Regions from separate parts of the Cytobacillus sp. FSL W7-1323 genome, predicted to be linked through region 2. Evidence: riboswitches for the same ligand, from Rfam matches in the RefSeq annotation. Region 2 holds a riboswitch; each other region holds the start of a gene.
What was found. A riboswitch is a leader RNA that binds a small molecule or an ion and turns the genes downstream of it on or off. The one in region 2 is predicted to bind S-adenosylmethionine.

Region 1: it holds a riboswitch for S-adenosylmethionine, as region 2 does, so the genes downstream of both, MKX67_RS07370 (PLP-dependent aspartate aminotransferase family protein) here and metK (methionine adenosyltransferase) in region 2, are expected to answer to the same signal.
Region 3: it holds a riboswitch for S-adenosylmethionine, as region 2 does, so the genes downstream of both, MKX67_RS19365 (O-acetylhomoserine aminocarboxypropyltransferase/cysteine synthase family protein) here and metK (methionine adenosyltransferase) in region 2, are expected to answer to the same signal.

What each region holds. Positions count from the first base shown of each region.
Region 1 is NZ_CP151998.1:1,410,984-1,421,636, forward strand. Features, by position in the region: gene yhbH (sporulation protein YhbH) at 1-1,048, shown strand, start outside; gene MKX67_RS07360 (MBL fold metallo-hydrolase) at 1,316-2,266, shown strand; gene MKX67_RS07365 (CoA pyrophosphatase) at 2,300-2,926, shown strand; SAM riboswitch class I at 2,993-3,093, shown strand; SAM riboswitch class I at 3,275-3,385, shown strand; gene MKX67_RS07370 (PLP-dependent aspartate aminotransferase family protein) at 3,462-5,261, shown strand; gene MKX67_RS07375 (aliphatic sulfonate ABC transporter substrate-binding protein) at 5,286-6,278, shown strand; gene MKX67_RS07380 (ABC transporter permease) at 6,300-7,127, shown strand; gene MKX67_RS07385 (ABC transporter ATP-binding protein) at 7,140-7,868, shown strand; gene acsA (acetate--CoA ligase) at 7,890-9,614, shown strand; gene MKX67_RS07395 (homoserine dehydrogenase) at 9,641-10,653, shown strand, end outside.
Region 2 is NZ_CP151998.1:3,563,788-3,574,440, reverse strand. Features, by position in the region: gene MKX67_RS17930 (ABC transporter permease) at 1-323, opposite strand, end outside; gene MKX67_RS17925 (ABC transporter ATP-binding protein) at 289-1,080, opposite strand; gene MKX67_RS17920 (ABC transporter substrate-binding protein) at 1,150-2,148, opposite strand; gene MKX67_RS17915 (prolyl oligopeptidase family serine peptidase) at 2,268-3,032, shown strand; gene MKX67_RS17910 (DUF2584 domain-containing protein) at 3,102-3,344, shown strand; gene pckA (phosphoenolpyruvate carboxykinase (ATP)) at 3,727-5,310, opposite strand; SAM riboswitch class I at 5,698-5,823, shown strand; gene metK (methionine adenosyltransferase) at 6,124-7,323, shown strand; gene asnB (asparagine synthase (glutamine-hydrolyzing)) at 7,786-9,678, shown strand; gene MKX67_RS17890 (C39 family peptidase) at 9,773-10,591, opposite strand.
Region 3 is NZ_CP151998.1:3,812,869-3,823,521, forward strand. Features, by position in the region: gene MKX67_RS19355 (methionine ABC transporter permease) at 1-605, opposite strand, end outside; gene MKX67_RS19360 (methionine ABC transporter ATP-binding protein) at 598-1,623, opposite strand; SAM riboswitch class I at 1,737-1,841, opposite strand; gene MKX67_RS19365 (O-acetylhomoserine aminocarboxypropyltransferase/cysteine synthase family protein) at 1,929-3,245, opposite strand; SAM riboswitch class I at 3,326-3,431, opposite strand; gene MKX67_RS19370 (hypothetical protein) at 3,520-3,855, opposite strand; gene MKX67_RS19375 (thioredoxin family protein) at 4,127-4,450, opposite strand; gene MKX67_RS19380 (toprim domain-containing protein) at 4,455-4,811, opposite strand; gene gcvH (glycine cleavage system protein GcvH) at 4,963-5,346, opposite strand; gene MKX67_RS19390 (arsenate reductase family protein) at 5,433-5,789, opposite strand; gene MKX67_RS19395 (acyl-CoA dehydrogenase family protein) at 6,006-7,790, opposite strand; gene MKX67_RS19400 (acetyl-CoA C-acetyltransferase) at 8,001-9,176, opposite strand; gene MKX67_RS19405 (3-hydroxyacyl-CoA dehydrogenase NAD-binding domain-containing protein) at 9,234-10,653, opposite strand, start outside.

The DNA of each region.
Region 1 (10,653 bases), 2.2 Mb from region 2:
ACCTGACCTGATTACAGAAGAAAACATTGTCATGTCCAATGGTCGTGATGTCGTTAAAATACCGATTCGTTCCTTAGATGAATATAAAATTCGCTACAATTATGATAAGAATAAGCATGTCGGTCAAGGTGATGGCGATAGTCAAGTTGGTGATGTAGTAGCGAGAGATGGGTCAGGTCAGAAAGGGCAAGGTAAAGGGCAAGGTGCAGGGGATCAAGCGGGTGAGGATTACTTTGAAGCAGAAGTCTCTTTAATGGAAATTGAGGAAGCGTTATTTAAACAATTGGAGCTACCGAACTTAAAGAAAAAGGAACAAGATCAAATTGTCGTTGAGAATATTGAATTTAATGATATTCGCAAAACTGGTCTTATGGGGAATATAGATAAAAAGAGAACAATGATGTCAGCTTTTAAGCGAAATGCGATGCACGGGAAATCAGCTTTTCACCCCATTTATCAAGAAGACTTAAAGTTCAAGACTTGGAATGAAGTCGTGAAGCCTGAATCGAAAGCAGTTGTGCTAGCAATGATGGATACAAGTGGTTCGATGGGTATCTGGGAGAAATATATGGCGAGAAGTTTCTTCTTTTGGATGACTCGGTTTTTACGAACGAAATATGAAACGGTAGAAATTGAATTTATTGCGCATCATACAGAAGCAAAGGTAGTATCAGAAGAAGATTTCTTTTCTAAAGGAGAAAGTGGCGGCACAATCTGTTCGTCTGCTTATCGTAAAGCATTGGAGTTAATTGATCAAAAGTATAACCCAGTCAGATATAATATATATCCATTCCATTTCTCAGATGGGGATAATTTAACTTCAGATAATGCAAGATGTGTAAAACTTGTTGAAGAGTTAATGAAAGTATCAAGTATGTTTGGCTACGGGGAAGTGAATCAATATAACCGCCATTCCACTTTAATGTCAGCATACAAAAATATAAAAAATGATTTGTTCCGTTATTATATTTTAAAGCAGAAGGCTGATGTATTCCATGCGATGAAAGGCTTTTTTAAAGAACAAGAACAGAAGGAAAAGTTGGCTTAATGAGAGCCTGTTTTGAAAGGTTCGCAACTAAGTTCTGAAGTGTAATAGCTTACTTACGAGCGTTTCGGAGGCAGGGTTTTGAAAAATGATGAGAACAAAGCAATCGAGCTTTTTAGTTATATCACAGCGATTGATGCTGTGTTTTTTTTTGCTCAACTGACTTAGCCCTATGTAGATTTGAGCACTTTTATCTGTAATTCTTTTAAGTAGCTCTCTACATCTACTTATGTCATAATTTTCATAAAGAGTAATATGGAGGGGTTTCCTTTGCACAAAATTCAAGATTTAGGTAATGATATTAAACTGATTGATTTAATGGATTTACAAACACCTGAGCGTACGGGGGCGTATATATTAGGTGCTGAAGAATTAACAGTGATTGAAACAAGTGCTAGTCCTTCGATTCCCCATCTTATAGAAGGAATGCAGGAATTGAACATTAACCTTGAAGACATCAAGCATATTATTGTCACTCATGTACATTTAGACCATGCTGGGGGAACTGGTTTGTTCTTAGAACAATGTCCAGAAGCAAAAGTATATGTTCATCCAAGAGGTAAACGGCATTTAGCTGACCCTAGTAAATTAATTGCTGGTGCTAGAATGGTATATGGCGATGATTTTGATCAACTATTTAATCCGATTGTGCCAATTGATGAGAAGAGATTAGTCGCGATGGAAGAGGGACAATCATTGGATATCGGTGGGCGTTTGTTAACTTTCTATGATACCCCTGGCCATGCAAAGCACCACTTTTCAATCCATGATTCGAAAAGTAATGGCTTCTTTACTGGCGATACAATTGGCGTATTTTATCCTAACATAGCAAGAAAAGGTTATCCATTAGTTCTGCCATCGACTTCTCCTAATCAATTTAATCCAGAGGCGATGTTATCTTCTGTTGAAAAAATCGAATCACTTCAACCACAACATATCTTTTTTGGGCATTATGGTGAGGGCCCTGAACCAAAGGATGTTTTTACTCAAATTCGTTATTGGTTACCTATATTTACTTCAGTTGCAGATGACGTTTTTCTCCAAGGAAATGACATAATAAAAATGCAAGAAGCCATACAATCGGAATTGTTGGAACAAGTAAAACATTATTTATTAACAGCGCACGATGTTGAACTTAGTGCAGAGGATAAGAAGCTAATAGGCTTAGATTTAAATGTCTGCACAATGGGGATGATTGATAGATTGCAGAAAGTGAAATAAAGATTTAAGTCGTGTGGTTTGGAGGTAATTAACATGGATTTGGAAGAAATAAGATCAGAGATACAGCATCGTCAATCAGATATATTGGGTAGCTCCAGATTGGTTAAATTCGCTGTTCTTCTTCCCCTAATAGAAAAAGATGGAGAAATACATATTTTGTTTGAAGTACGGTCTTTATCTATGAGAAGACAGCCAGGGGAAATTTGCTTTCCTGGGGGGAAAATGGATCAAGACGATGTGGATTTAATAGAGACGGCAAAAAGGGAGACCAGTGAAGAGTTAGGTATCCCAATTGGAGAAGTCTCTGTTTTTTCAGAACTTGATTATGTAGTGACACCTTATGATACAGTGATTTATCCGTTTGTAGGCACAATAGAGAGCATCAGTGATCTTAAGCTAAATCCAGAGGAAGTGGATCAAATTTTCACAGTACCACTTGCTTATTTTTTGAAAGAGGGACCATCTATTCATTATATTGAGATGAAGCCAGAGCCTAATAGTAGCTTTCCCTATCATCTCATTCCTAATGGGGAAAAATATAAATGGCAAACGCGGAGGATGCAAGAAATTTTTTATACTTATAAAGGTCATGTGATATGGGGGTTAACAGCTAAGATACTGTATCATTTTTTGACGCTTATCCAGGATGAAAATAAATAAATTTTCAAAATGTTATTGACGATTCCCTATAAAAGGGTATATGATGTTAAACAAATAAATATGAACTTCTTATCCAGAGAGGCGGAGGGACTGACCCAGAGAAGCCTCGGCAACCAGCAATCTTTTGTATGGTGCTAATTTCAGAGGATATTATCCAAAGATAAGGAGAAGGTGAGCTCGTTAATTCAAAGCCCTTCTGCCTCTTCTAGGTAGAAGGGCTTTTTATGTGATAGAGCTAATATTTTATTGGAATATAAAATATATTCAGATTTCATATTGACGACAAATCATTTTTTGGATATAATTCTATTTGTAATTAAAGTATTAACGCTTTAAAAAATAAAATATTTCTTATCGAGAGTGACGGAGGGATCAGGCCCTATGAAGTCCGGCAACCTTCAAGCAATTGCTTGAAAAGGTGCTAAATCCTGCAGGCAGTAAATGTCTGGAAGATAAGATGAGGCAACCCCCTCTTCTTATGAAGAGGGGGTTATTTATTTTAATCATCCGACTAAAAAGTAGAGGAGAGTATATAATGACGAATCAATTTAACACTTATGATGATGAGACGATTTTATTACATGGAGGTCAATCACCAGACCCGACAACGGGATCTCGTGCAGTTCCTATTTATCAAACAAGTTCATATGTTTTTCATAATACAGACCATGCGCAAAGCCTATTTTCATTAGATGAGACGGGAAATATCTATTCACGAATCGGTAATCCAACGGTAGATGTATTAGAAAAACGTATTGCTTTATTAGAAGATGGGGTAGCGGCAGTAGCGACTTCATCTGGAATGGCAGCTATAGCTCTTTCAATTATGAATATTGCCCAAGCGGGTGATGAGATTGTTGCAGCGTCGAACCTTTATGGTGGAACATATAATCTTTTTGCCATAACACTTCCGAAATATGGGATTAAAGTTCATTTTGTTGATGGATCTGACCCTGAGAATTACCGTAAAGCGATTACGCCAAAAACTAAGGCTTTATATGGAGAGATTATTGGGAACCCAAGTCTTCATGTCCTAGATGTAGAGGCAGTTGCAAATATTGCTCATGATAATGATATTCCCCTTATTATTGATAATACTTTCGCTTCACCTTATCTTTGCAAACCAATCCAATGGGGAGCAGATATTGTCATTCATTCGGCAACAAAATGGATTGGTGGTCATGGAACAACAATTGGCGGACTTGTAGTTGATGGCGGACGATTTAATTGGAATCATGATAAGTTTCCTGGTTTTACTCAGCCAGATCCAAGTTATAACGGTATTGTTTATGCGAATGAGTTTGGTACACTCGCTTTTAGTACAAAACTTCGTGTTCAGTTGCTGCGCGATTTTGGGTCATCTTTAAGCCCACATAGTGCATTTCTTTTACTCCAAGGATTGGAAACACTCCATTTACGTATAGAGAAACATACGGAAAATGCAGCGAAGATAGCCCATTTCTTAAACGCTCATCCAGCTGTCGATTGGGTCGCATATCCAGGTTTAGCAGAGCATCCAGCGCATGAACTCGCGAAGAAATATTTAAACACTGGCTTCGGTTCCATTGTGAACTTCGGTATTAAAGGTGGCCGAGATGCGGGTAAAAAAGTGATAGATACAATTGCATTGTGGTCTCATGTAGCCAATGTAGGTGATGCGAAGTCACTCATTATTCATCCGGCTTCAACCACACATCAACAGTTAAGTGCAGAAGATTTAATTAAAAGCGGTGTAAGTGAGGAACTCATACGTTTATCAGTTGGGATTGAATCGGTTAGAGATTTAACCAATGACTTAGATCAAGCCTTCTATGAAGCGACTGGTATTTCTTCGAAGGGAGAACAAAAAGGAGAAACAGCAGTAAATGATGAAGGTGTTATTCGATGGGCATTACAATCATCCTCATTAAAAGAAGATGTGGATGGCAAAGAACTGCAAAGAGCAAAAAGGATAGCTGTTGTTGGATTAAGTGGAAATCCTGCTAGACCAAGTTACCGTTTAGCAAGAAAAATGCAAAGATTAGGTTATCAAATCGTGCCAGTTAATCCAAGAGAAACAGAAGTATTAGGTGAACAGGCATATCCAAATTTAAAATCCATTCCTTTTACCATTGATATTGTGCAAGTATTTAGAAGCCCTGAAGCTGCGATAGAAGTGGCGAAAGAGGCAGTAGAAATCCAACCGAAAGTTTTCTGGCTACAAGAAGGTGTCATTTCACCAAAAGCAGTTGAAATAGCAAAAGAAGCCGGACTTGAAGTGGTACAAAATCGCTGCACATATAAAGAGGCACAGAGATTAAGAGGTTCTATTGTAACCTTTGCTTGTGAAATTTAAAACCGAGATTGAGGAGAGTCATCGATGAAAAAATGGTTCGTATTTTTAATTGTCGTTTTATCAATTGGATTCATTAGTGCTTGCGGAGATAGTGAGGCAAGCACTGATGATAGTAATGACGAAGGAAAACCAGAAAAAATTGTTTTAGACTATGCCTATTATTCTCCAACAAGTGTAGTTTTAAAGAAATTCGGCTGGGCAGAAGAAGCGTTTGCCGAAGATGATATTGATGTTGAGTTTGTCCTCAGTCAAGGAAGTAATAAGGCACTTGAGTTTCTTAATAGTAGCAGTGTTGATTTTGGCTCAACTGCAGGTGCAGCGGCATTAATTGCAAAAGCAAATGGTGCTCCAATTGAATCAGTCTATATATACTCAAAACCAGAATGGACGGCATTAGTTGCACCGAAAGAATCAGCTATCAAATCAGTTGAAGACTTGAAGGGAAAGAAAGTAGCAGCAACGATTGGAACAGATCCATATATCTTTTTACTGCGCTCATTAAATGAAGCCGGATTAACATCAGCGGATGTTGAAATCGTTAACTTGCAACATGCTGACGGTGGAACGGCATTAACAACAGGGCAAGTAGACGCTTGGGCTGGTTTAGATCCCCATATGGCTAAATTAGAACTTGAAGCAGACACAGAATTTATTTATCGAAATATCGATTTTAACACTTATGGCACATTAAATGTGAGAAGCGAATTTGCTGAGAAGTATCCTGAACAAGTGAAAAAAGTAATTGAGCTTTATGAAAAAGCTCGTACATGGGTATTAGAAAATCCTGAAGAAGCGGCAGAGATACTGGCAGAAGAAGCACAAATCACCCTAGAGGTAGCGAAAAAAGAATTAGAGAGAAATGACTTTAATGAACCAATACCTGGTGAAGTGCAAATAGAAGCATTAAATGCTGCTGGTGAGGTTTTAAAAGAAGAAGGCATTATTAAGAGTGATGACGTAGGTAAAGTGGTTGATGAATTAATAAACCCAGATTTCTCAACAGAGGTCATTCAATAGGGTTGGTAAAGGAGAATGAATATGAAGGAAGTCATAGCGATCCCCAAAGTAAATGAGGGTAAGGAGAAGCATAGAAAAATTAACCCTAGTATTCAAAGGGTATTACTTGGAAGTATCGTGCCAATCTTACTTATTCTTGCATGGGAGTACTTGAGTCGGATCGGTGTGTTCCCTCCTCATTTACTCCCGGCTCCATCAATCATTTTGCAATCACTTATGACAATGACGACAGATGGAAGTTTATGGACACATACGAGCATTACATTATATCGCCTTGTGCTTGGTTTCTTATTTGGCACTGCTGCAGCTTTAATTATCGGCGCCGCTGTTGGCTACTTTTCAACAGTTGAAAGTTTATTAGATCCCCTGATCCAAGCTTTTCGTTCCATACCTTCATTGGCATGGGTGCCATTATTTATTCTTTGGATGGGAATTGGGGAACCTTCCAAGGTGGTTTTAATCGCTGTCGGTGTTTTCTTCCCAGTTTATCTAAATATCGTTTCAGGCATTCAAGGAATTGACCGTAAACTAATTGAAGTGGGGAAAATCTATCATTTTAGCTCATGGCAATTAATTTGTAAGATTATCTTACCAGCAGCTTTGCCATCTTTTTTAGTAGGGCTGAGAAGCGGATTGGGACTTGGTTGGATGTTTGTTGTTGCAGCTGAATTAATGGGAGCTTCTACAGGTATTGGCTACTTGCTTGTTTATGGCCAAAACACTTATGCACCGGAATTAATTATTTCTAGTATCGTCTTATTTGCCATATTAGGAAAAATAACAGATGCCATTTTAAAAGGGTTAGAGACAAAAACATTGCATTGGCAAGATACGATCGTCAAGAAGTAGGAGGTGGCAAGATTGTTATCAATTGAGCGAGTGTCTAGAACTTTTTCAAATGGAACAACGGGATTCAAAAATATTGACTTAAAGGTAGAAAAAGGTGAAGTCATTGGAATCTTAGGAACAAGTGGTTGCGGTAAAAGTACGCTCTTACGTGTATTATCCGGCTTGGATAAACAATATGATGGCCAGGTTGTAATAGATGGCGAAACTGTCCATGATGTTCATAAGAAAATCGGGATGATTTTCCAAGAACCTAGATTGATGCCTTGGTTAAAAGTTTATGACAATATCGGATTCGGTCTACAAAAAAAAGTTCAAAGTAAAATAGCGCAATATATTAAAGCCGTTGGGCTAGAAGGGTTTGAAAACCATTACCCGAAAGATTTATCTGGCGGGATGGCGCAAAGGGTGGCCATTGCCAGAGCCCTCGTTACCTCACCAGAAATATTACTTTTAGATGAACCGTTTAGTGCATTAGATGCTTTTACAAAAATGCAATTACAAGATTTATTACTGAATCTCTGGCAAACCTATCAATCAACTATCCTCTTAGTAACGCACGATATTGATGAAGCATTATATTTAGCCGATCGCATTATTATTCTTAGGGGACAGCCGGGAGAATTATATCAAGAAATAAAAATTGAAAAATCAAAACCAAGATCAAGAGGAGATAAAGATCTTGCTGCACTAAAAGATGAGATTTTGCAATTATTAGATTTATCTCATTCGAAAGCAATCTAAAGATAAAGGAGCTAATGAATTATGACAGTGATAGAGCGGCAACAGCTTGCCCCCATTGAAGGAGATTACAACTTAACAAACTATGAAGAGGCATGTCAAAATATTTCATGGGATGAGGTTAAACAACAGTTTAGCTGGAGCCAATCAGGTCTAGTCAATATGGCTCATGAATGTATTGATAAACATGTGGTTGACGGTTATGGAAACAAAATAGGGTTGCATTATGTGAATGGTTCATATGAAGAGACATACACATTCGCAGAGATTAAAGAAAAAACGGATCATATCGCCACCGTTTTAAGAAACCAAGGGGTGAAAAAAGGTGATTTCGTTTTTATTTTTCTACCTAAACATCCCGATTGTTATTTTACAATGATTGCCACCATTAAACTCGGCGCAATTGCGGGTCCTCTTTTTGAAGCATTTATGGAGGAAGCAGTAAAAGATAGAATCTCTGATTGTGATGGGAGATTTTTGATTACGGATACTGACTTACTTAACAGGGTACCAAAGAACGAACTGCCTTGTTTAGAGAAGATATTTCTTACTGATGCTGATGACGTACAATTATTAGGTGAAAAAGAAATTTCACTCATCAAAGAATTAGAGAAAACAGTAAAAGAAGAAGATATCACGACGTGGGTTGATCTCGAGCATGGTTTAAACATCCACTATACGAGCGGTTCAACAGGAAAGCCAAAAGGAATTATTCATGCTCATAGAGCGATGGTTCATCAATATCAAACAGGGAAATGGGTACTCGATTTAAAAGATGATGATGTGTATTGGTGTACCGCACATCCAGGTTGGGTTACGGGAACTGTGTATGGCATTTTCACACCTTGGTTAAATAGAGCGACAATTGTTGTTAATGGTGGCCGCTTTGATGCAAAGGGTTGGTATCATACATTAGAAACAACTGGAGTATCTGTATGGTATAGTGCACCGACAGCATACAGAATGTTAATGGCAGAAGGAAATGACCTACCAAATGATTATGATTTATCCAACTTAAGACATTTATTAAGTGTTGGTGAGCCGTTAAATCCTGAGGTCATTTATTGGGGACAAGAAACGTTAGGGAAAAGAATTCATGATACATGGTGGATGACTGAAACAGGGGCACAATTAATTGTCAATTTACCTTCAGAAGTAATTAAACCCGGATCAATGGGTCGACCATTTCCTGGTATAAGCATCGCTATCCTCGATGATGATGGTGTCGAACAATCAAGAGGGTCGATTGGTCACTTAGCAATTAAAGCACCATGGCCAGGAATCATGAAAGAAGTATGGAAGAATGAGGAGAAATACCAGTCATATTTTCCTTTTGAAGGTTGGTATGTATCAGGAGATCTAGCTGTTCAAGATGAAGATGGATATATATTCTTCCAAGGTAGGAGTGATGATATGATCAATTCTTCCGGGGAGAGAATCGGACCTTTTGAGGTTGAAAGTAAGCTCATTGAACATCCTGCTGTAGCAGAAGCTGGAGTCATTGGAAAACCAGATGCATTAAGAGGAGAAATCGTCAAAGCCTTTATTGTCCTAAGAAAAGGATTTACAGGCAGTGATGTACTACTTGAAGAGATTAGAAGGTTTGTAAAAACAAGATTAGCTGCTCATTCTGCCCCACGAGAAATGGAAATTGTCACAGAACTACCTAAAACAAAAATCAGTGGAAAAATATTGCGCAGAGAATTAAAGGCAAGAGAGCTTGCCAAACTTAGTAAAAAATTACAGTAATATGATGTAATGGGAGGTAAAGGGTTTTGACGATAAATATCGCTTTACTTGGCTATGGTACTGTTGGTAAAGGCGTTTACCGTACAATTCAACAGCATCAAGGGCGTTTACAAAAGTTATTAAGTGAAGAAGTAAAGGTTGTTGCTATTCTAGTGAGGGACATTAAGAAGCATACTGCCCCCGATCAGTCAGTTATGTTGACAAACCAATATGAAAAAATCCAACAATTGGAGAATATTGATGTAGTAATTGATGCAATTGTTGGTATTGAACCGGCTGCAACTTATTTACAAAGTGCGATTGAAAAAGGTCGCCACGTAATTACGGCAAATAAAGAGATGTTTGCAGAAAAAAGTAATATCTTAAGAGAATTAGCAAAAAAATATCATGTCTCAGTCGGCTACGAGGCTACTGTAGCAGGCGGTATTCCTATTATTCAAACTTTAAAAAAACTACTAAATGCTAATAAAGTAACGAAGGTTGAAGGCATATTGAATGGTACATCTAATTTTATATTAACTAAAATGAGAGAAGAGCAATTATCATTTGATAATGCTCTGGCGCTAGCGCAAAAATTAGGTTATGCGGAAGCGGATCCGACGAATGATGTTGAAGGCTTTGATGCGTATTATAAAGCTGCTATCTTAAGTGAGTTGATTTATGGAGAGAAACCAAAAAGCGAGCAGATTGAAAGAAACGGGATTGCGAGTATTGCTAAATCAGATATTACTTTCTTTAATGAATTAGGTCTTAGATACAAGCACGTGGCAACTATTGAATACGCTCATTCTCAAGTAAAATGTGCTGTTCGGCCAGTGTTAGTTGAAAGTAACCATCCTTTATATCAGGTGGAAGGTGTGCAAAATGCTATCCATATCGAGGCGGATATTGTCGGGAGTATTAGTTTGCAGGGGCCAGGTGCAGGTATGTATCCAACAGCAAGTGCAATTATAGAAGATTTGATTCATTTATCAGAAAAGGCTCAGGAGTATACTTTTAATGAAGAGTCCACCCTTGATCAACAGCGTAGTGCGAAAAC
Region 2 (10,653 bases):
AGAAACGGTGACCACCATAGAATCGCCGCCAATATCGTTCCCAATAATGTCCCTAAAATAAAACCGAGTATGGTTTCTGATAAAGTAAAACCTAAATCAAAAAACAGCGTACCATCTTGAACTTTAATTAAAAAGAGCTCCCATACTTTTGAAGGTGAACTGAAAATGAGAGGATCAATCCACTTGTTTCTACTGGCAATCTCCCAGCCTGAGAAGAAAATAAGAAAAATAACGAGTTGATAAAATCGTACCCAATACTTTTCTTTCTTAAGGGAGCGGATATACGCATTATGGAGTGCTTTTGTGTGACTCTTGTGATCCAAGGGACTCCATCTCCTTCCAAATCGTTTGAAAAATTTCTGCATTCATTGGGTGGTTTCTTGTATCGAATGGAGAGCATTCTCTTAATTCTTCAGGTATTTCAAATACTTTATGAATCTTACCAGGGCTTGGTGCGAATAAATAGATGCGATCGCTCATCGCAATTGCTTCGCCGATATCATGTGTCACAAGAATAGCTGTTTTTCCAAATGATTTTAATGTGTCAGATACAAGATTTTCTAAATGCAATTTTGTTTGATAATCGAGAGCGGAAAATGGTTCATCTAACATGAGAAGTTTAGGTTCGGTTGCCAGCGTCCTTACAAGTGCTACCCTTTGTCGCATGCCGCCTGATAATTGTTTTGGATACAATGACTCGACATCTGATAAGCCCATTTGTAATAATAAATCTTTTGCATAAGCTTTTCTTTCTTCATCTAAGTGATGATTGATCTTTAGACCCAAAAGAATATTTTCCTCAATGGTTTTCCAAGGGAATAGATAATCTTGTTGCAACATATATCCAATTTCACTTTTCAATGTAGCTACTTGTTTTCCTTCTAATTCTACACGGCCCTCCGTTGGTTGGAAAAGACCAGCAATGATAGATAACAAGGTTGTTTTGCCACATCCGCTCGGTCCTAAAAATGAAATGAATTCTCCTTCATTCACTTGAAGTGAGATATTAGAGAGAGCCGTCACTGCATTTGATTTCGTAAAGTAAGTATGATGAATATCTTGCACTTTTAAGAATGTCATCTTGCAGTCTCCTCTTTTTTTTTCTGGATGGTTGAGCGAACAGAATCATTCTATCCGCTCCACATAGTACTATTCTTTAATCACTTTCTCAGCAATGGATGTGTTGACAAGAGTTTCATAATCCACTCGAGCAGGCAGTTCACCTGCTTCATCCATAATATTTTGCAAGTTCTCCCATTCTTCTTTTTCTAAAATAGGATCGGTCGCAAAGGACCCTTGACTTTTATAACGATCAATTGACATGGTTAAAATTTCTAAATCTGTATTATCAAAGTATTTTGTAATGATTTTAGCTGTTTCTTCTGCTGAATGTTCATCTACCCATTGTTGCGCTTTATAGATGGCACGTGTAAATTTCTCTACTGTTTCTTCGTTTTCATTGATGAAGCTATCCTTTGTCATATATGCTGTATAAGGAAGATGGCCAGATTCTTCACCGAAGGAAGCGACGATATGTCCAATGCCTTCTTTTTCAAACACACTCGCAGTCGGTTCGAATAATTGTACAAACTCACCAGTACCAGATGAAAAGGCAGGAGCGATATTGGCAAAATCAATATTTTGAATTAGCTCTAAGTCAGCATGTGGATCAATATCATGTTTTTTTAACGTATACTCACCAGCCATTTGCGGCATGCCACCTTTTCTTTGCCCGAGGAAGGTACTCTTCTTTACCATATCCCAAGTGAAATCTTGGATATCTTCCCTTGCAACAAGGAAGGTGCCATCTGTTTGCGTCAGTTGGGCAAAATTTATGACAGGATCATTTGCTCCTTGCGCCTGAACATAAATGGATGTTTCAGAGCCAACAAGAGCAATATCAATACTATCGGATAATAGCGCAGTCATCGTTTTATCGCCGCCGGCAGTGGTGGTTAACGTAACATCCAAACCTTCCTCTTTAAAAAAACCTTTTTCAATTGCAACATATTGGGGAGCATAAAAAAGAGATCTTGTGACCTCACCGATACGTATTTTTGTCACATCCTCTTTTCCACAAGCTGCAAGAGGAATGAGTAGAACAGAAATACAGAGAAGCATGAAGCTCCATTTAAGCCATTTTTTCATTTGAGAACCTCCTCATTCAATGTTTCTTAGATTTTTGCATCTAAACTATCTTATGAGGGTGACAAATTTGTGTGATTGCCCATGTGAAATTTTTACTATATGTAAAGGAGGGAAAAGCATTGATAATCGATAAATGGCGGTTTCCATCTCCGCATCCTCAAGTGAAATTATCAATCATTACATACTTATCTAATGATCTAAAAATCAAAGGTCTATTAGCTGAACCAGAAAATAAAAACGTATCAGAAGGTTTTCTATATTTAAGAGGTGGGATTAAGAACGTCGGTAAAGTGCGCCCTAGTCGGATTGTACAGTTTGCCCTCCAAGGTTTCATTGTATTTGCGCCTTTTTATCAGGGCAATCAAGGAGGGGAGGGAAATGAAGATTTTGCAGGTGATGATCGTTATGACGCTTTTTCAGCTTTTCAACTTTTAGCAGAACACCCTCGGGTTAAAAGGGTACATGTCTTTGGGTTTTCTAGAGGAGGTGTAATGGCGTTATTAACAGCCTTACATATGCCTAAAGCGGCTTCAGTTGTTACGTGGGGTGGTGTTAGCGATATGTTCCTCACATATGAAGAAAGAGTGGACTTGCGTAAAATGATGAAACGAGTCATCGGTGGAACGCCTCATAAATACCCAGAAAGATATGAATATCGCACACCATTATATGAACTTAATCAACTGCAAGCAAATGTATTAATTATTCATGGTGTCTTAGATCATAATGTTTCTGTCGAGCATGCCTTCCGCTTAGAGAAGCGATTAAAAGAGTTAGGTAAACCTGTAGATACATGGTATTTCAAAGAATATACGCATTATTTTCCGCCAGCTATTAATAGACAAATTGTCCGTGATCTTGGGCGGTGGATGAAAGAACAATAAGCTTTATTGTATAGAGATTGTAAGATACAATAGTAATATAAAACTCGATGAACAAGGAGCAAAACAATTATGGGTATGCCTTTAGAATTAAATACAATGATCGTTACGAAAGGAAGAGAAGAGAGGCTAAATGAAAACCTTTTTACATTAACAAAAGAAGGATACCGCCTCTACCCACTAAATATTCCACTTGAAGTAAAGAAAACAAGAGACGGTGAAATCAGTGGAATGGGAAGCATCCAAAAGTTAGAAATGGAAAATGATTGTACGAAAATCTTTTATCAACTGATTTCGCTAAAAACTACAAATTAAAAATTGGCCCGACTGCTTTTGCAGTGTTGGGCTTATTTTGTATACAAATGTCTATTGAAACTTTGCATGAATATAAGTATTTATTAATCGGTGTCCATCAACAAAAGATCATCGTTTCTTAAGTTAGCAGCTAATTTGTAGACTCATAAAGGGCGAATATTGGATACATAGGAAAGATAGTGAGTGGTGGCTATATGAAACAAGCCGTCGATTGCAACTTGGTGAGATTAGCTAATCGATTGACTTAAGTTAATCGCACTTATTAGAAATCGAAGCCGGTTGAACCGGTATTTTGACCCTCAAAAATAAACAGTGAGTGATGAGTGAAGTGAAATTATTGAAACAAAAAACCTTCGAGTCGGATGCTCGAAGGTTTTTTTAATTAAGCGATAGGACCGCCTTTTTCAGCGATTTCACTAGAGATATTACCGAATTTCTTGAAGTTTTCACGGAATTCATTAGCAAGTTCTTTTGCTTTTACATTATATGCATCTTGGTCTGGCCAAGTTTTGTTAGGCAATAGTACTTCATCTGGAACACCAGTTACATGTTGAGGAATTTCTAAACCGAATACTTGGTCAGTTACTGTCTCAACAGAATTTAGTTCGCCTTCTAGAGCAGCTTCAACCATTGCTCGTGTATAAGCAAGCTTCATACGGCTTCCTACACCATATTCTCCACCAGTCCAACCAGTGTTTACTAGGAATACTTTCGCGTTATGCTCGTCAATTTTTTTACCAAGCATTTCTGCATACTGTTGAGCTGGTAATGGTAAGAATGGTGATCCAAAACAAGTGGAGAAAGTCGCTTGTGGTGAAGTAATACCACGCTCAGTACCAGCCAGCTTAGAAGTGTATCCACTTAGGAAGTGATACATTGCTTGTTCTTTATTCAATTTAGAGATTGGAGGTAATACACCAGAAGCATCAGCTGTTAAGAAGATAATAGTATTCGGGTGACCTGCAATACTCGGGTCAACAATATTGTCAATTGCTTGTAATTGGTAAGCCGCACGCGTGTTTTCCGTTAGCGTATTGTCCGCATAATCTGCTACGCGTGTTTCTTTGTCTAATACAACATTCTCAAGTACAGCGCCAAAACGGATGGCATCGAAAATTTGTGGTTCTTTTTCACGTGTAAGGTCGATACACTTCGCATAGCAGCCACCTTCAATGTTGAATACTCCATTTGGAGACCAGCCATGCTCATCATCACCGATTAAACGACGGTTGGGATCAGCTGATAATGTTGTTTTACCAGTTCCGGAAAGGCCAAAGAATAAAGCAACATCACCTTCGCGGCCAACATTGGCTGAACAGTGCATAGGGAGAATTCCATTTTCAGGAAGCATGTAGTTCATAACAGAGAAAATAGATTTTTTCATCTCACCAGCATACTCAGTACCACCAATAAGTACAATACGGCGTTCGAATGAAACGATGATAAAAGTTTCTGAAGCTGTACCGTCAACTGCTGGGTCTGCTTTGAAATTAGGTGCTGAAATAACTGTAAATTCAGATTCGTGATCTAATAAATCTTCTTCTGTAGGACGAATAAACAATTGGTGTGCAAAAAGGTTATGCCAAGCATATTCATTAATTACTTGGATTGGCATACGGTGTTTTTTATCCGCACCAGCAAATCCTTTGAATACGAAAACTTCTTCTTTCTCTTTTAAGAAAGCAATCACCTTGTTGTATAAGTTATTGAAGACTGCTTCAGAAATTGGTTGGTTCACACTTCCCCAGTCAATTTTATCTTTAGAGCTTGCTTCTTCAACAGTATATTTGTCTTTAGGTGAACGACCTGTATACTTACCTGTTGTCGCGCGAATTGCACCAGTAGATGTAAGAACACCTTCGTTTCTGTTTAATACTTTTTCAACTAGTTGCGGCACAGATAATTGAACTTGGATGTTTTCGCCTTTTAGTAAATCATTTAACTCAGTTATCGATACAGAATTCATCTGATGAATACCTTCCTTTATATAATATTATTTAAGAGATATGCATCTCAGTCGCTATTTGTGATTATTTCTTCAAAAATAGTATAACACATTTATTCATTCAGTCTATACTATATAAATCATTTTTATATAATTAATGAAATTGTCACAAATACAGGCAGTATTCATTATAAATAGCTTTTGCAAATTTAAAAAGGATAATCAGCAAATTTAATGTAATTTTTATATATATTAAGGAAAAAGAACGGTATGATCTTAACTAAAATTATCCGTTATCAAAACTAAAGTTTATAGAGTCGGATATGACAATTTTTACATTGAATTGTTAATGAAAAACATTTGACTATATTCCATGTGTAAGTTATGATGAATCCTTGAACGGATACTCTCTTATCCCGAGCTGGTGGAGGGACAGGCCCTATGAAACCCAGCAACCTGCCAACTACATTTTCATGAGCAAAGGTGCTAACCTGATGCAAGGATTTATTACTCACTATCCTTGAACGATAAGAGTGAAAGGCGCGAATCATTTTGCTTCAACCTTTTCACTAAATCAGAGAAGAGGTTTTTTTTCATGCTTTTTAACATGATGTTGGCGAATACGAGGAGCGGCTTTTGGAATGTACTATTTATGTATGGGAAAAAGACCAACCATTTTATTCTCAATATTCCAAGTTAGCGCATAGGTTATTAAGGGTATGAGATAAACATTGGCCCATAAATAATGAAGATTCAAATAAGGGAATGAGTTCCGTATCAAAAATAAAGACTATAATAAAGTCTTATTGATTCGATAAATAAGGAGGAAGTCAGATGTCAACAAAACGTAGATTGTTTACTTCTGAATCAGTAACTGAAGGTCATCCGGATAAGATCAGTGACCAAATATCTGATGCAATATTAGATGCTATTTTATCACAGGACCCAAATGCGAGGGTTGCTGCGGAAACGTCTGTTACTACAGGTCTTGTATTGGTTGCAGGAGAAATCACTACATCCACATATGTAGATATTCCAAAAATCGTTCGTGAAACCATTAAGGAAATTGGTTATACACGTGCAAAATATGGCTTTGACTCTGAAACATGTGCTGTATTAACTTCTATTGATGAACAGTCAGCTGATATTGCTATGGGTGTAGACCAAGCATTAGAAGCGCGTGAAGGACAGATGACTGATGCAGAAATTGAAGCCATTGGTGCTGGAGATCAAGGTTTAATGTTTGGCTTTGCATGTAATGAAACAAAAGAGCTTATGCCATTACCTATTTCATTAGCTCATAAACTTTCTCGCCGTTTAGCTGAAGTAAGAAAAGAGGAAATCTTACCTTACCTTCGCCCAGATGGTAAAACACAAGTAACAGTAGAATATGATGAAAACAACAAACCTGTACGTATTGATACAATTGTTATCTCTACGCAGCACCATCCAGAAATTAGTTTAGAGCAAATTCAACGCAATTTAAAAGAGCATGTAATTAACCCAGTTGTTCCTACTGAATTAATTGATGAAAACACAAAATACTTCATCAACCCAACAGGTCGCTTCGTTATTGGTGGACCTCAAGGTGATGCTGGCTTAACTGGTAGAAAAATTATCGTTGACACATACGGCGGTTATGCACGTCACGGTGGTGGTGCATTCTCTGGTAAGGATGCAACGAAAGTTGACCGTTCAGCTGCTTACGCAGCTCGCTATGTAGCAAAGAATATCGTTGCTGCTGGACTAGCTGACAAAGCGGAAGTACAATTAGCATATGCAATTGGTGTTGCTCAGCCGGTATCCATCAGTATTGATACATTTGGAACTGGAGTAGTATCTGAGGATGTTTTAGTTAAAGTTGTTAGAAACAATTTTGACCTCCGTCCTGCTGGCATTATCAAAATGCTTGATTTACGCCGTCCGATTTACAAGCAAACAGCCGCTTATGGACATTTTGGTCGTACAGATATTGATTTACCTTGGGAGCGCACAGATAAAGCGGAAGAATTGCGTAAGGAAGCTTTAAAATAAATTAGAAAATTATGGCTGTAGAAAACTCCTTTAATGAGTTTTCTACAGTTTTTTTATGTGGAAAAGGGGCTATCGTTAAATTTTAATAAACGTACAATTGAGCCAAAGCGATTAGCTCGTACTTCAAGAAGTGGAATAGCCAAAGATAGAAGAGTAAAAGTCGTTTTTTTAGATATTACAGTAGCAAATAAATATAATATTTTAAGCCCCCTAATAATGGACAAAAACCCTTAAGGAAACGATTTCATATAAAATTAAAATAATTGTCATCTTTTCGTCTTAAATTGAGGGTAAAGAATAAACATCCTTAAGTATATGAAGAAGTAAACATGAACATACTGCCTAGCATAAATCATTCCATTTTTTTTTCGAAAGGTGAAACTTTTTAAAATAACTTATCGTCTATACAAGGTATGGGAAAAAATACAAACTAGATGAAATAAAAAGTAGGTGACGTACATAATGTGTGGTTTTATTGGTTGTATACATGATCAAGCACAAAAAGTACAAGAAGCAGATAAGCAATTTGAGAATATGAATAACATTATTACTCATCGTGGACCAGATGATTCAGGATATTATCGTGCAGACCATATCCAATTTGGCTTCCGTCGATTAAGTATTATAGACATTGAAAGTGGTCATCAACCACTGACTTATGACAATGGTAAATACTGGATTATTTTTAATGGAGAAGTTTATAACTATGTTGAACTACGTGAGGAATTAATCAATAAAGGACTAACTTTTGAAACTAATTCGGATACTGAAGTGATTATTGCTTTGTACAGTTATTACAAGGAGAAGGCGGCAGAAAAGCTGAGAGGTATGTTTTCCTTCGTTATTTGGGATAAAGAAAAGCAAGAAGTTTTTGGAGCGAGAGATCCTTTTGGAATCAAACCATTCTATTATTTTGAAGATGGTGAAACCACTTATTTTGCCTCTGAAAAGAAAAGTATCCTGTTGGCATTAAAAAACGATGTCATTAATTATGATGCTTTGCAGTATTATATGACTTATCAATTTGTACCTGAACCGATGACAATGTCGGTGGGTATAAAGAAACTTGAGCCAGGTCATTATTTCAAGAAGAAAATCGGTGGATCTATGCATATCCAGCGTTATTGGAAAGCACATTTCCAACCTGTACAAAAAGAAGAATCTCAGTTTATTAAAGAGATTCAAGATGTTTTAACTGACTCAGTTAAAATGCATATGCGCAGTGATGTACCCGTAGGTTCGTTTTTATCCGGCGGGATTGATTCTTCTATTATTGCATCAATAGCAAAACAGTTTCACCCTAATATTAAAACGTTTTCAGTAGGTTTTGAAAGAGATGGTTTTAGTGAAGTGGATGTGGCTAAAGAAACAGCTGAAAAACTAGGTGTTGAAAATATAAGCTATATCATCTCTCCAGAAGAATATATGCAAGAAGTTCCAAAAATTATGTGGCACACGGATGATCCATTAGCGGACCCTGCTTGCGTTCCACTTTACTTTGTCGCAAGGGAAGCAAGAAAACATGTAACGGTGGTATTATCAGGCGAAGGTGCTGATGAATTGTTTGGTGGATATAATATATATCGTGAACCACAGGATTTGGAAATTTTTAGTAAAATGCCTTCGGCAGGAAGAAAGTTATTGCGTACCCTTTCTCGAATCATGCCAGAGGGGATGAGGGGTAAGAGCTTTATTGAACGAGGAACGACGCCAATGGAAGAACGCTACATTGGCAATGCGAAAATGTTCTTAGAACATGAAAAAAGAGAATTATTGCAGGTTTATAATGAGAAGAATGATTTTAAAGATATTACCCGTCCATTATATGCTGAAAGTGCAGCCTATGATGCGGTTAATCAAATGCAGTATATTGATATTCATACTTGGATGCGCGGAGATATTCTTTTAAAAGCAGATAAAATGACGATGGCACATTCATTAGAATTGAGGGTACCATTCCTTGATAAAGAGGTCTTTAATGTGGCTTCAACCATCCCAACTCATTTAAAAACGTCTCATCAAACAACGAAATATATCCTTCGTAAGGCAGCGGAAGGTATTGTGCCGGAACATGTGTTGAATCGTAAAAAGTTAGGCTTCCCGGTCCCTATCCGTCATTGGTTAAAAGATGAGATGTATGATTGGGCGAAAACGTTAATTAAAGAAAGTCATACAGATTATTTAATTAATAAAGAGTATGTAGTAAACTTACTTGAAATGCATGCACAAGGAAAAGCAGATTATAGTAGGAAAATCTGGACGGTACTTATGTTTATTGTGTGGCATGATGTGTTTATTGAAAAGAAATATGATTTTGAAAAGCAATTTATTTCAGCAACAACAGCACACCTTTAAGTCAACAACTGTGAAAAAGAATGAAAACCCGAACTGAGTTCGGGTTTTCTTGTTGTTAAAGTAAAAAAATTCTAAATGTCTTAACTGTACTTTACTAATTTAAATAAGTAATTGCCTGCCTGCCCATTTGTTCCCAACCGGCCTGGAACTCTTTGATAGGTGCTTTCTTATTTTTTATATTAGAGAAGGGGTCATTAAAGTATATATATTGTTCATCGTATCCAGTCACTAAAACGGAATGTTCTTTATACGTAATGTCAATTACGCCGCTTGGTGTGTGCCATGTCTGAAAATAAGCATCAGGCAGTTCATTGTATTTCGTATTAATGATCACCCAGACAGGCTTCTCATTAGAGAGATGTGTTTTGATTGACGAAAAGTCATCACCAGTAAAATCATGAATCCTCTCTGGTAAATAGTTTTCTGCCAGCTCTTTAATAGGCGTATGGTAAACACCGAGACCTCGATTGTTAAAAGAGTACATATCGCCAATAAAACCGTCATTGGGGTGACCATAATAAATCTTGCCATCTTTTTTTTCAAAGGTTGCAGGGTTTTTCCTAATTTCTTTAGCTAAAGTCATTTTATCCACAGTTACGCCTGCGTGGTTGAGTAACATCGCAAGGCTTGTAACCTCACATCCGCGAGGGAGTTCTGGAAATTGTGATATGACCGGAATGTCTAATAATACTTGTTGTTTTATTTTTACGATAAATTCTTCATTGTTTGTTCCTTCCGCCCATTTGTTCTCTCGGAAAAGGGCAGCATCAGCGTGTTCCGTTGTTGCTTTCGGAGAAGGAAGAAGGAAGATTAAAATAAGAAGAAGGATAAGCAGTTGTTTAGCACCATTTTTTAGCAGTTTAATAAATAAATAAACTAACAAAATTAATGCCAATACAATAATAAATTTCAACAATTACACCACCTAAAAAATGTCTTCCACTTATTATCGGCGATTGAGCAGAATTTATCAGA
Region 3 (10,653 bases), 250 kb from region 2:
AAGATAATAATCGTTGCAATCCATACAACGTCATATCTACTTCTTTGGAAACCTTCTAAGTAGGCAAGGTTCCCTAATCCTCCTGCACCTATGACACCTGCCATTGCCGTATATCCGACTAGCGCAATCGCTGTAACGGTAATACCCGAAACAAGCGCTGGCATAGATTCAGGGATGAGTACTTTCCATATAATTGTACTTGTTTTTGCACCCATCGATTTAGAGGCTTCAATGACACCTTTATCAATCTCACGTAAGCCAATTTCCACCATTCTTGCATAGAAAGGTGCTGCACCAATAATGAGTGCTGGTAATGCTGCATTTTCACCAATCATTGTCCCTAAAATCATTTTTGTGAAAGGGATTAATAACACAATCAAGATTAAAAACGGAATGGATCGAAAGACATTGACGAATGCCGCAATGATCTTATTAACTAGCTGATTTTGCCATATATTACCTTTAGAGGTTAAGAACAAAAGTAATCCAAGAATAATTCCTAAAATAAACGTGGCTATAACAGAAATACTTGTCATATATAAAGTTTCTTTTGTTGCTTCCCACATTCTTTCCCAATCCACATTTGGTAGCCATTCATTAAGCATGGGAAATCACCTCCACGCCAACCTTCTGCGAATGAATATATTCAATCGCGCGGGTAACCTCATCCGACTCTCCATCTATATGAATAAATAAGGTACCGTAAGAGCCACTTTGTGTTTGGGATATCTTTCCTTGTAATACATTCACTGTTACATTGTAGTGGCGAATTAAGTTTGTGATTAATGGTTGTTCCGCTGAACCACCTACAAATCCAAGTTGAACAATTTGGCCATTTGGATAAGCACTCAGTAAATGTGTAATCGTTTCCTTCGTTTCTTCCGGTTCGGTCACTTGTTGAACAAATCGCTTCGTAATAGGTTCTTTTGGCTTTTGGAACACATCTAGCACTTCGCCAATTTCAACAATTCTTCCACCTTCCATGACAGCCACACGGTGGCAAATCTTGCGAATGACATGCATTTCATGCGTAATTAACACAATAGTTAACCCTAAACGTTCATTAATATCAACAAGTAAGTCGAGAATACTATCAGTTGTTTGCGGATCTAGAGCACTTGTCGCCTCATCACATAACAGTACTTTAGGATTATTGGCAAGTGCTCTAGCAATACCTACTCGCTGTTTTTGTCCACCGCTTAATTGCGAGGGATAGGCATCCTCTCGACCATCTAGTCCAACCAATTTAATTAATTCATTAACTCTCTCTAGTCGCGCTTTCTTAGGTACACCAGCAATTTCTAATGGAAACGCAATGTTTTCTCGTACTGTTCGAGACCACAATAAATTAAAATGTTGGAAAATCATGCTTATTTCTTGTCTAGCCTTTCTTAAGCTAGCACCTTTTATGCGAGAAACTTCATTCCCAGCTACAGATACAACGCCTTCAGTCGGGATTTCAAGTCCATTTAACATACGAATCAATGTACTTTTACCCGCACCACTGTATCCGATTACACCGAATATTTCACCCTCGTTAATTTCGAGGTTAACATTGTCTACTGCATTTACTTTCCCGTTTTTCGTTGAGAAAATCTTTTTTACATCTTTTATTGAAATCATTTTATACTTCACCTCTTCAATCCAGAAAAACCAACACATTTATAGCATATCCATTGTTTATAAAAAAAGCCTTCCTGCTTATGAGCAGAAAGGCTTGTTATGAAAATTCCTTTCTCTCATCTTTCAAAGCTAATGCTTTGAGTGAATTGGCACCATTTCAATTAAATGACGGTTGCCGGGCTTCAAAGGGCACTTCCCTCCACCTCTCTAAATAAGAGCAAACTATGAATATATTGAATTTTTTTGTGTACCTGTGTAATAGTATCATGTCATTGAAGTAGGTGTCAAATCTGAAATAATAGTTGTTAGACCCTTATATTTAATGAAGCAATACCGGTTGCCGCTTCAATAGCAGATTCAAGATCATCGATCAAATCTTCTACATTTTCAATTCCAATTGATAATCGGATTAAGTCTTCAGGTACACCTGCTTGTTTTAACCCATCTTGATTAAGTTGTTGATGCGTTGTGCTTGCTGGATGTATAATAAGACTTTTTGCATCACCTACATTCGCTACATGTGCGAACAGCTCAACCGAATTAATAACCTTCGCACCTGCTTCACGCCCACCAGATATGCCAAAAACGACAACTGCCCCTGCACCTTTAGATAAATATTTGTCTGCTAATTCTTTATTAGGATGGTTGTCATCGCCCGGATAAAGTACCCAATTAACAGCAGAGTGATTATTTAAATATTGCACAATTTTTTTCGTATTAGCAATATGTTCTTTCATTCGAACCGTTAACGTTTCTAAACCTAACGTAAATTGGAAGGCGCTTTGTGCACTTAGTGCTGGACCTAAATCTCTTAGAAGCTGCACTCTCGCTTTAGTAATATATGCTACAGGGCCAAGTGCCTCACTATATACTAAATCGTTATAGCTTGTATCCGGCTGACTTAATCCTGGATACTTCTCTGAGTTCCAATCAAATTTACCACCGTCAACAATGATCCCCCCCATTGTCGTCCCATTCCCAAGTAACCATTTCGTAGCAGAATGAACAACAATATCTGCGCCATGCTCAATCGGCCGACATAGATAAGGAGTTGCAAATGTGTTATCAACCACTAACGGCACACCATGTTCATGGGCGATATTTGAAACTGTTTCAATATCTAGTACTTGTAAACTCGGGTTACCAATGGTTTCGGCAAATACAGCTCGTGTCTTCTCATTGATTGCTGCTCGTAGTTCCTCTTCATTATTAATATCGATAAGCCTAACGTTGATGCCGTACTTTGGTAAAGTGACTGTAAATAAATTATATGTACCTCCATATAAATTAGAGGCAGCTACAATTTCATCACCCGCTTGAACAATATTAAGAAGAGCTAAGTAAATGGCTGCTTGCCCGCTTGCTAATGCTAATGCGCCTGTTCCCCCTTCTAACAATGCAACTCTTTCCTCAAACACAGTAACCGTTGGATTATGAATACGAGAATAAATATATCCTGTTTCTTTTAAGCCAAATAAGTCTTGCGCATGCTCTGTATTCTGGAATTGATAAGCATTATTTTGATAGATTGGGACCGCTCTTGCCCCTGTTACTGGATCAGGTTTTAGCCCACCATGAACACCAATTGTTTCAAATCGAAGTTGCTTTTCTTTTTCTGCCATTTTACATCTCTCCTCTTTTTTAAATTGGAAAGAAAAGACGACCAAAAACCCTCTTCACAAAGAAGAGGGTTTATCATCTCTTCTTATCTACCAGAGCTTTTATGCTCTGCTGGAATTAGCACCGTGTATCAAACAACCGGTTGCCGGGTTTCATAGGGCCAGTCCCTCCACCACTCTCGATAAGAATATTTAATTTTCTAATTATTCTAAGGATAGAATAACAACCTTTTTTTGGGAAGTCAATCTTTTTTTAGGACATTTGATGTATTTATGATTATTTTTGATTTAATACGAAAATGGCATCTAATTTTAATAATTGTCTAAAAGTCGACTTAAGGATGATATGCTTTTCATCCACTTGTTTCTTTAGACTCGTACGCCCTTGAAGCAAAGAATGAAAGTGGTCAGCAGTAGTTTGAATGTTTATATGATAATTTTTCAATGGGCGAGTATGTTTAATTAGCAGCCTTTTACGGTCTAATGTCAAATACATTAGATTTTGTTCTAATTCTACTCGAATCCTTATAGGTTCCTTTAACATCATTAAAATATGATCATTTACTCTTAAAGATTGATTAAAATGATAAATGAGTTCCTCTATTGAAACCACCCCCAGCCCGCGTCTTATATTCTATAATTCTGTTCCAAGAAATGATTTCCTTCTCCTAACTATCGACTTTAACTGACAGAACATTTATTTCCAACAATGTTCACAACCTATTTCCCGAGAAATATGTCAAAAGCTAGACTTATCGACAGAAAAAAGAAATATCCCATCGATTCATCTGCCTAGAATGAGTGAGGGGTGTAATTAAACATTTACGCAACCCCCCTTGATTAAAAGCATAAGAAAACCACTTATTCCTAAACAATAAGTGGTTTTAAAATTGAGACTGTAATTCATATGATTGAATTTGTTCAAGTAAATAAGGTACTGAATGGAAAGCATAAAGCTTATCAACTAACTCTCCTTTTTTAAACACAAGTAAACACGGTACACTTTCAATTTCATACTTTTCTGCCACTGCTGGCAAAAAATTCAGGTCGGCTTTACCTATAGGAAGGTTCTGCAACAGTTGCTCAGTAATTGTTAGCATTTTCCCGGCAACTTGACATGTCCCACACATAGGAGTGAATAAATAAAATAAGCCGGATTGCTTCCTTGCGATCAAATCATTTAAGTCATTGTTTGACCAGTCAATCATGTTATCATCCTTTATCTAAATACTCGGTATATATATCTATATTTGCACTTATTAAGGCTGTAGCTAAATGATGCGCAGGTGCCGCCTCGACTTCACGATACATTTTATCAATATAGATATGCTCTGCCTCTGGTAATTCTCTCTTAAATTGTTTACGAAGTTTTTCTCCTGATGCGTCAGCATCGACTAATATATAGACTTCCTTCCCAATTAAATAATCAATTAATTCATCCAACTTCGAAGTGCCAATCGTTCCATTTGTACATAAGATCTCTACAGGTTCTCTGATTAGTCCTTTCACTTTTCGTTTGTCAGATTTACCTTCAACAATAATCACTTTATTGCCATGTTCTATATGCATGCTCATCACCTAATATATATCATTTATATATTTTATAATAGTAAGCCTTTTTACATTTGAAAACTTTTCAGCACTCATCTGGTATGTCTATATAGAAATTTAGAAAAAGGTCAAACCATTTAATGATTTGACCTTCTTTATTTAACTACAATTAATCTTCTTTTGTCATTTCTTCATATTGTTCAGCTGTCATTAGCTTGTCAATTTCACTTGCATCGGATGGCTCAACAACAATCATCCATGCTTTCTCGTAAGGAGATTCATTCACAAATTCTGGACTATCGCTAAGTTCTTCGTTAATCTCAACGATTTTACCACTAATTGGTGCATATAACTCAGAAACTGTTTTAACAGATTCTACGCTACCAAACGGTTCATCAGCAGTTACTTCATCTCCTACTTCTGGAAGCTCAACAAATACGATATCTCCAAGTTCTGATTGAGCAAAGTATGTAATACCAATACGAACTTTATCTCCTTCTGTTTTTACCCACTCGTGTTCTTCTGAATAACGTAATTCTTTAGGTGTGCTCATGTTTCATACCTCCATTAATTTAGGAAATTGTTTATTTTAATGACCGAATAAACGATCGTTTAAAACGTATAAAGCGCATCCACCATTTACAGCCAATTTTGTTCAAATTCTAGCTCTTTAAATCCGACTGTTACTTTCGTACCATCCGTTGTTAATGGACGTTTAATTAACATTCCATCCGATGCTAATAAATCTAACAGTTCCGACTCTGAGGCCGTTTTCACTCGGTCTTTTAATCCTAACTCACGATACTTTTGACCGCTTGTGTTGAAAAATTTTTTTAGCTCTAACCCACTCTTTTTGTAAAGATCTTCTAATTCCTTGCGGGATGGAGGATTTTCCACTATATGTATTGCATCATAGGCTATTTCATGTTCATCTAGCCATTTTTTCGCTTTTCGGCAAGTACCACATTTAGGATACCAATAGAAAGTAAGTGCCATGTTTTCACCACCTATTTTATCATACCTATATTCATGAATACTATCGTTTCATTAGCATAACATATTTCTTTTTATTTTCATAACGAAGAATTGTAATTATTATCATATTAAAAACAAAACAAAGAGGCCCAAATTTGTTCTTGAGCCTCAAGTCATAAACTTCGCAAATGGAGGAAGTAAATAGGTTACTTTCCTTCACTTTATTCAAGATAAATATTATACTACAAACCTTTCAGCTTCAATAATTTTCTCAGCCGCTTGACGTTTTTTCGCAATTACATTTGTTGGAGTATGTCTCGTAAACTTCTTAAGCGCTGAAAGCATCATTCGTAATGTATCGCCTTCTTCCACACCTACTAAAGTTTCTTTCGCAATCAACTCAATTTGATTAAATGCTTCTTGGCAGAAAATTTGTGTGTATAATAGCTTTTGCTCAGCTTTTGCTACTCCGTCTTTTACAATGGCTTTTTCAGTACGAAGAACAGTAGATTCCATAGAATAGGCGTAAGAAACCAGATCAGCAATATTCACAAGAACTTCTTGCTCTTTATCCAAAGCTTTTCCATATTTTTGTGCACATAAACCTGCTGCAAGTAATGCGATTTTCTTAGCGTTCTTTACAAGATATTTCTCTTGCTCTAATGCTTCAGAACCTGGCTCTTCTGGCATCATCATCATCAATTCCTCTTGAAGTGCCATTGCTTTTTCGAATAAAGGCAGTTCACCTTTCATTGCTTTTCTAACATACGTTCCTGGTACTAAAAGACGGTTGATTTCGTTTGTTCCTTCAAAGATTCGATTGATTCTAGAATCACGGTAAGCTCTTTCTACTTCATATTCTGCCATAAAGCCATAACCACCATGTAATTGAACTGCCTCATCAACTACATAATCTAGAACTTCGGTAGAGAAGAACTTATTAAGTGAGCATTCTATTGCATATTCAGCAATAGACTTCGCTACTTCTTTACCGTCTTTGACTTCTTCATCACTCAATTGACTCATTCTGTCATCAAATAGACCCACTGTACGGTAAACGGAGCTTTCAGCTGCATAAATTTTACTTGCCATTGTTCCGAATTTTTCCTTCGTTAAATTAAAAGAAGAAATAGGCGTACTGAATTGTTGACGTTGGTTAGCGTAAGTTACCCCTAATTTAAAGGCATGCTTAGAACCACCTACTGCACCTACACCAAGTTTGTAACGACCAATATTCAAAATGTTAAAGGCAATGACATGACCACGACCAATTTCACCTAGTACATTTTCAACTGGTACTTGTGCATCTTCTAAAATAAGTGTTCTTGTAGACGAGCTCTTAATACCCATTTTCTTTTCTTCAGCACCTGTTGATACACCCGGATATTCTCTTTCAACAATAAAAGCTGTGAATTGGTCACCGTTTATTTTGGCATAAACAACGAACACATCGGCAAACCCAGCATTCGTAATCCATTGTTTTTCCCCATTTAATAAATAATGTGTGCCTTCTGCGTTTAATTTAGCAGTTGTTTTTGCTCCTAATGCATCAGATCCTGAACTTGGTTCTGTTAGTGCATAGGCAGCTAATTTTTCGCCTGTCGCAAGCACCGGTAAGTATTTTTGCTTTTGCTCTTCATTCCCGAACAATACAATTGGAAGAGAACCAATACCTACATGGGCACCGTGTGAGATAGAGAAACCACCGACACGTGACATTTTTTCAGCGATAAGTGCTGAACTTACCTTATCTAAACCGAGTCCACCGTATTCCTCTGGCACATCTGTACCAAGTAAGCCCAAGTCACCAGCTTTTTTCAATAGTTTTACAGAGCGATCGAATTCATGCTGTTCTAAATAATCCACTTGAGGGACCACTTCATTTGTCACATAATCTTCTGTTGTTTTCGCAATCATGATTTGTTCTTCGCTAAAATCCTCTGGTGTGTACATATTTTCATAAGAAATATCTTCAATTAAAAAGCTTCCACCTTTAATAAATTTTTCAGTTTGATTTGACACGTTCATCATCCTCCATCTTCATTCTTTATGCTTTTTGCAGTTTTTGTTAACATTGTTTTTTCAAAGGTAGTTAAATAGAACTTTCACTTCGGTTCATTGCGGCACACACTCACTTTTTGCGGGGCTCAAATTTCTTTGATCTTTAACCGCAGGAGTCGAGTGTCTTCCGCTCTATAACACTATTGGTTTTAAAAACAAATATAGTCGTTTTTAAAGAAGTTCAAACACACCTGCGGCACCCATTCCGCCACCAATGCACATCGTTACAACACCAAATTGCTCATTTCTACGCTTCATTTCATGAATTAATGATAGAGTTAGCTTAGCCCCGGTACACCCAAGTGGATGCCCTAAAGCAATAGCTCCACCGTTAACATTCACTTTCTCTTCATCCAACCCTAATTCTCTAATAACTTGAATGGATTGAGAAGCAAAAGCTTCATTTAGTTCGAATAATCCGACATCTGATAGCTCTAACCCCGCTAGTTTTAAAGCTTTAGGAATTGCTACAATTGGCCCAATCCCCATAACCTCTGGCGGCACGCCTCCGACAGCAAAAGAACGAAACTTCACTAAAGGCTGCAGTCCTTGTGCATCTGCTTTCTCTCTGTCCATAATCATTACAGCTGCTGCACCATCACTTGTTTGTGATGAATTCCCCGCTGTGACTGAGCCTTTCACATTAAAAGCTGGTCTCAGTTTCCCTAAAGTTGCAACTGTTGAATCGCTCCGTACACCTTCATCTTGTAAAAACTGGAAGGTGCGTTCTTTCACTTTATTATCCGATCCAATTTGACGGAGTGTTACATCAACCGGAGTAATTTCATCAGCAAATTTACCTTCACTTATTGCTTTCGCTGCTTTTTGATGACTACGCACAGCGAATGCATCTTGTTCTTCTCTTGAAATGCCGTATTTCCCAGCAACTTGCTCTGCTGTATGCCCCATACTCATATAATATTCAGGAGCTGTCTCGGCTAAAGTTAAATTAGGACGGACAACATGACCCATCATAGGTACAAGACTCATGGATTCAGCTCCACCGGCGATCACTGTATCTGCGTGACCAAGCATGATTTTTTCGGCACCATAAGCGATTGATTGCAACCCTGATGAGCAATAGCGATTGACTGTGATTGCTGGTACCGAGTCTGGAAGCCCAGCTAATGCACCGATATTTCTGGCCATATTCAAACCTTGCTCTGCTTCTGGCATGGCACAACCAATAATTAAATCATCTATACTACCTTCATAATTTCCAGCTCGTTTCAACGTTTCTTTTACAACAAGTGCACCTAAATCATCTGGCCGTACAGTGGCAAGTGAGCCTTTTTTTGCTTTACCGACAGGTGTTCTAGCACCTGCAACAATTACAGCTTCTTTCATTGCTTTTTCCCTCTCCTTCTACTCTCGGTATCTTTTATTCTCTCTAGCAATCTATAATTAGTTACGGAGTGGTTTACCCTTTAAGAGCATGTGTTGCATTCGTTGTTGAGATTTTGGCTCTGCAATAAGTTTTAAAAATGCTTCTCTTTCAAGGTCTAACATATATTGCTCATCCACTTCTGTACCAAAAGGCACTTTGCCCCCAGCAATGACATATGCCAGTGCTTTGGCGATTTTCAAATCATGTTCTGAAATATAACCAGATAAATGCATAGAATTAGCACCTAAAAGTAATGCGGCATACCCTGTTTCACCAACTACTGGGAATTTCACTTTTGCTGGTGGAAGGTAACCTGCATTTGCCAATGCTAATACCGCTTGTTTAGCATCATAAATGAGGTGATCTCCATTCACACTAATTGCATCCGAAGCATTCAAAAAGTTATTTTCTCTCGCCTCTTCTCCTGATGTAGATACCTTTGCCATCGCAATTGTTTCAAAGACTTTATTGGCCACGTTCTGTAGATCAAACTGAACTCCTTTAGGCATGCTTGCTAAATGTTTCAAATATAGTGACTTGTTCCCTGCACCACCTGGAATTAATCCAACTCCTGCTTCCACCAAGCCCATATAAGTTTCACTTGATGCTTGAACATGTGCCGCACTTAAAGCTACTTCCGCTCCTCCGCCAAGTGTCATACCGAATGGGGCCACTACGACTGGTTTTGCACTATACTTGATTTTCGTCATCGCATTTTGGAATTGTTTGATAACCATATCTAATTCGAAGTAATTATCATCTTGAGCTTCCATTAACATCATTCCGATATTTGCACCGACACAGAAGTTCTTTCCTTGATTGGAGATAACAAGACCTTTATAATTTTTCTCTACTTCATCAATAGCGAAATTAATCATTTGAATAATGTCTAAACCAATCGCATTACTCTTTGAATGGAACTCTAAGATAGCGACGCCATCGCCTAAGTCGATTAAGCTTGCTCCAGTATTTTTCTTAATCACACCTTGTTTTTGTTTTAATTGCTTTAAGTTTATTACTTTTGCATTTAACTTAATCGGCTGATACTCACCATTTTCATACACATAAGTTGTCGCGTTCTCTTCCTTATAGAACTGTGTATGCCCATCAGCGATCATTTTCTCAACCCATTCTGGAATGTCTAATCCTTCCGCTTTCATTTTGTTAACTGATTGTTCCAAACCAATGGCATCCCATGTTTCAAATGGGCCCATATTCCAACCAAATCCCCATTTCATTGCATCATCAATGGATTGAATATCATCGGCAATTTCCCCTAGGAGTTGCGCAGAATAAACTAATGCTGGTGATAACACCTTCCATAATAATTCTCCAGCGCGATCATCTGCGTATACAAGCGCTTTCATTTTGTTTGCTGTCCCTTTTTGTTGTTTAGCTATTTCTACCGCTGCCGTTTTCAACTTTTTACGAGGACCG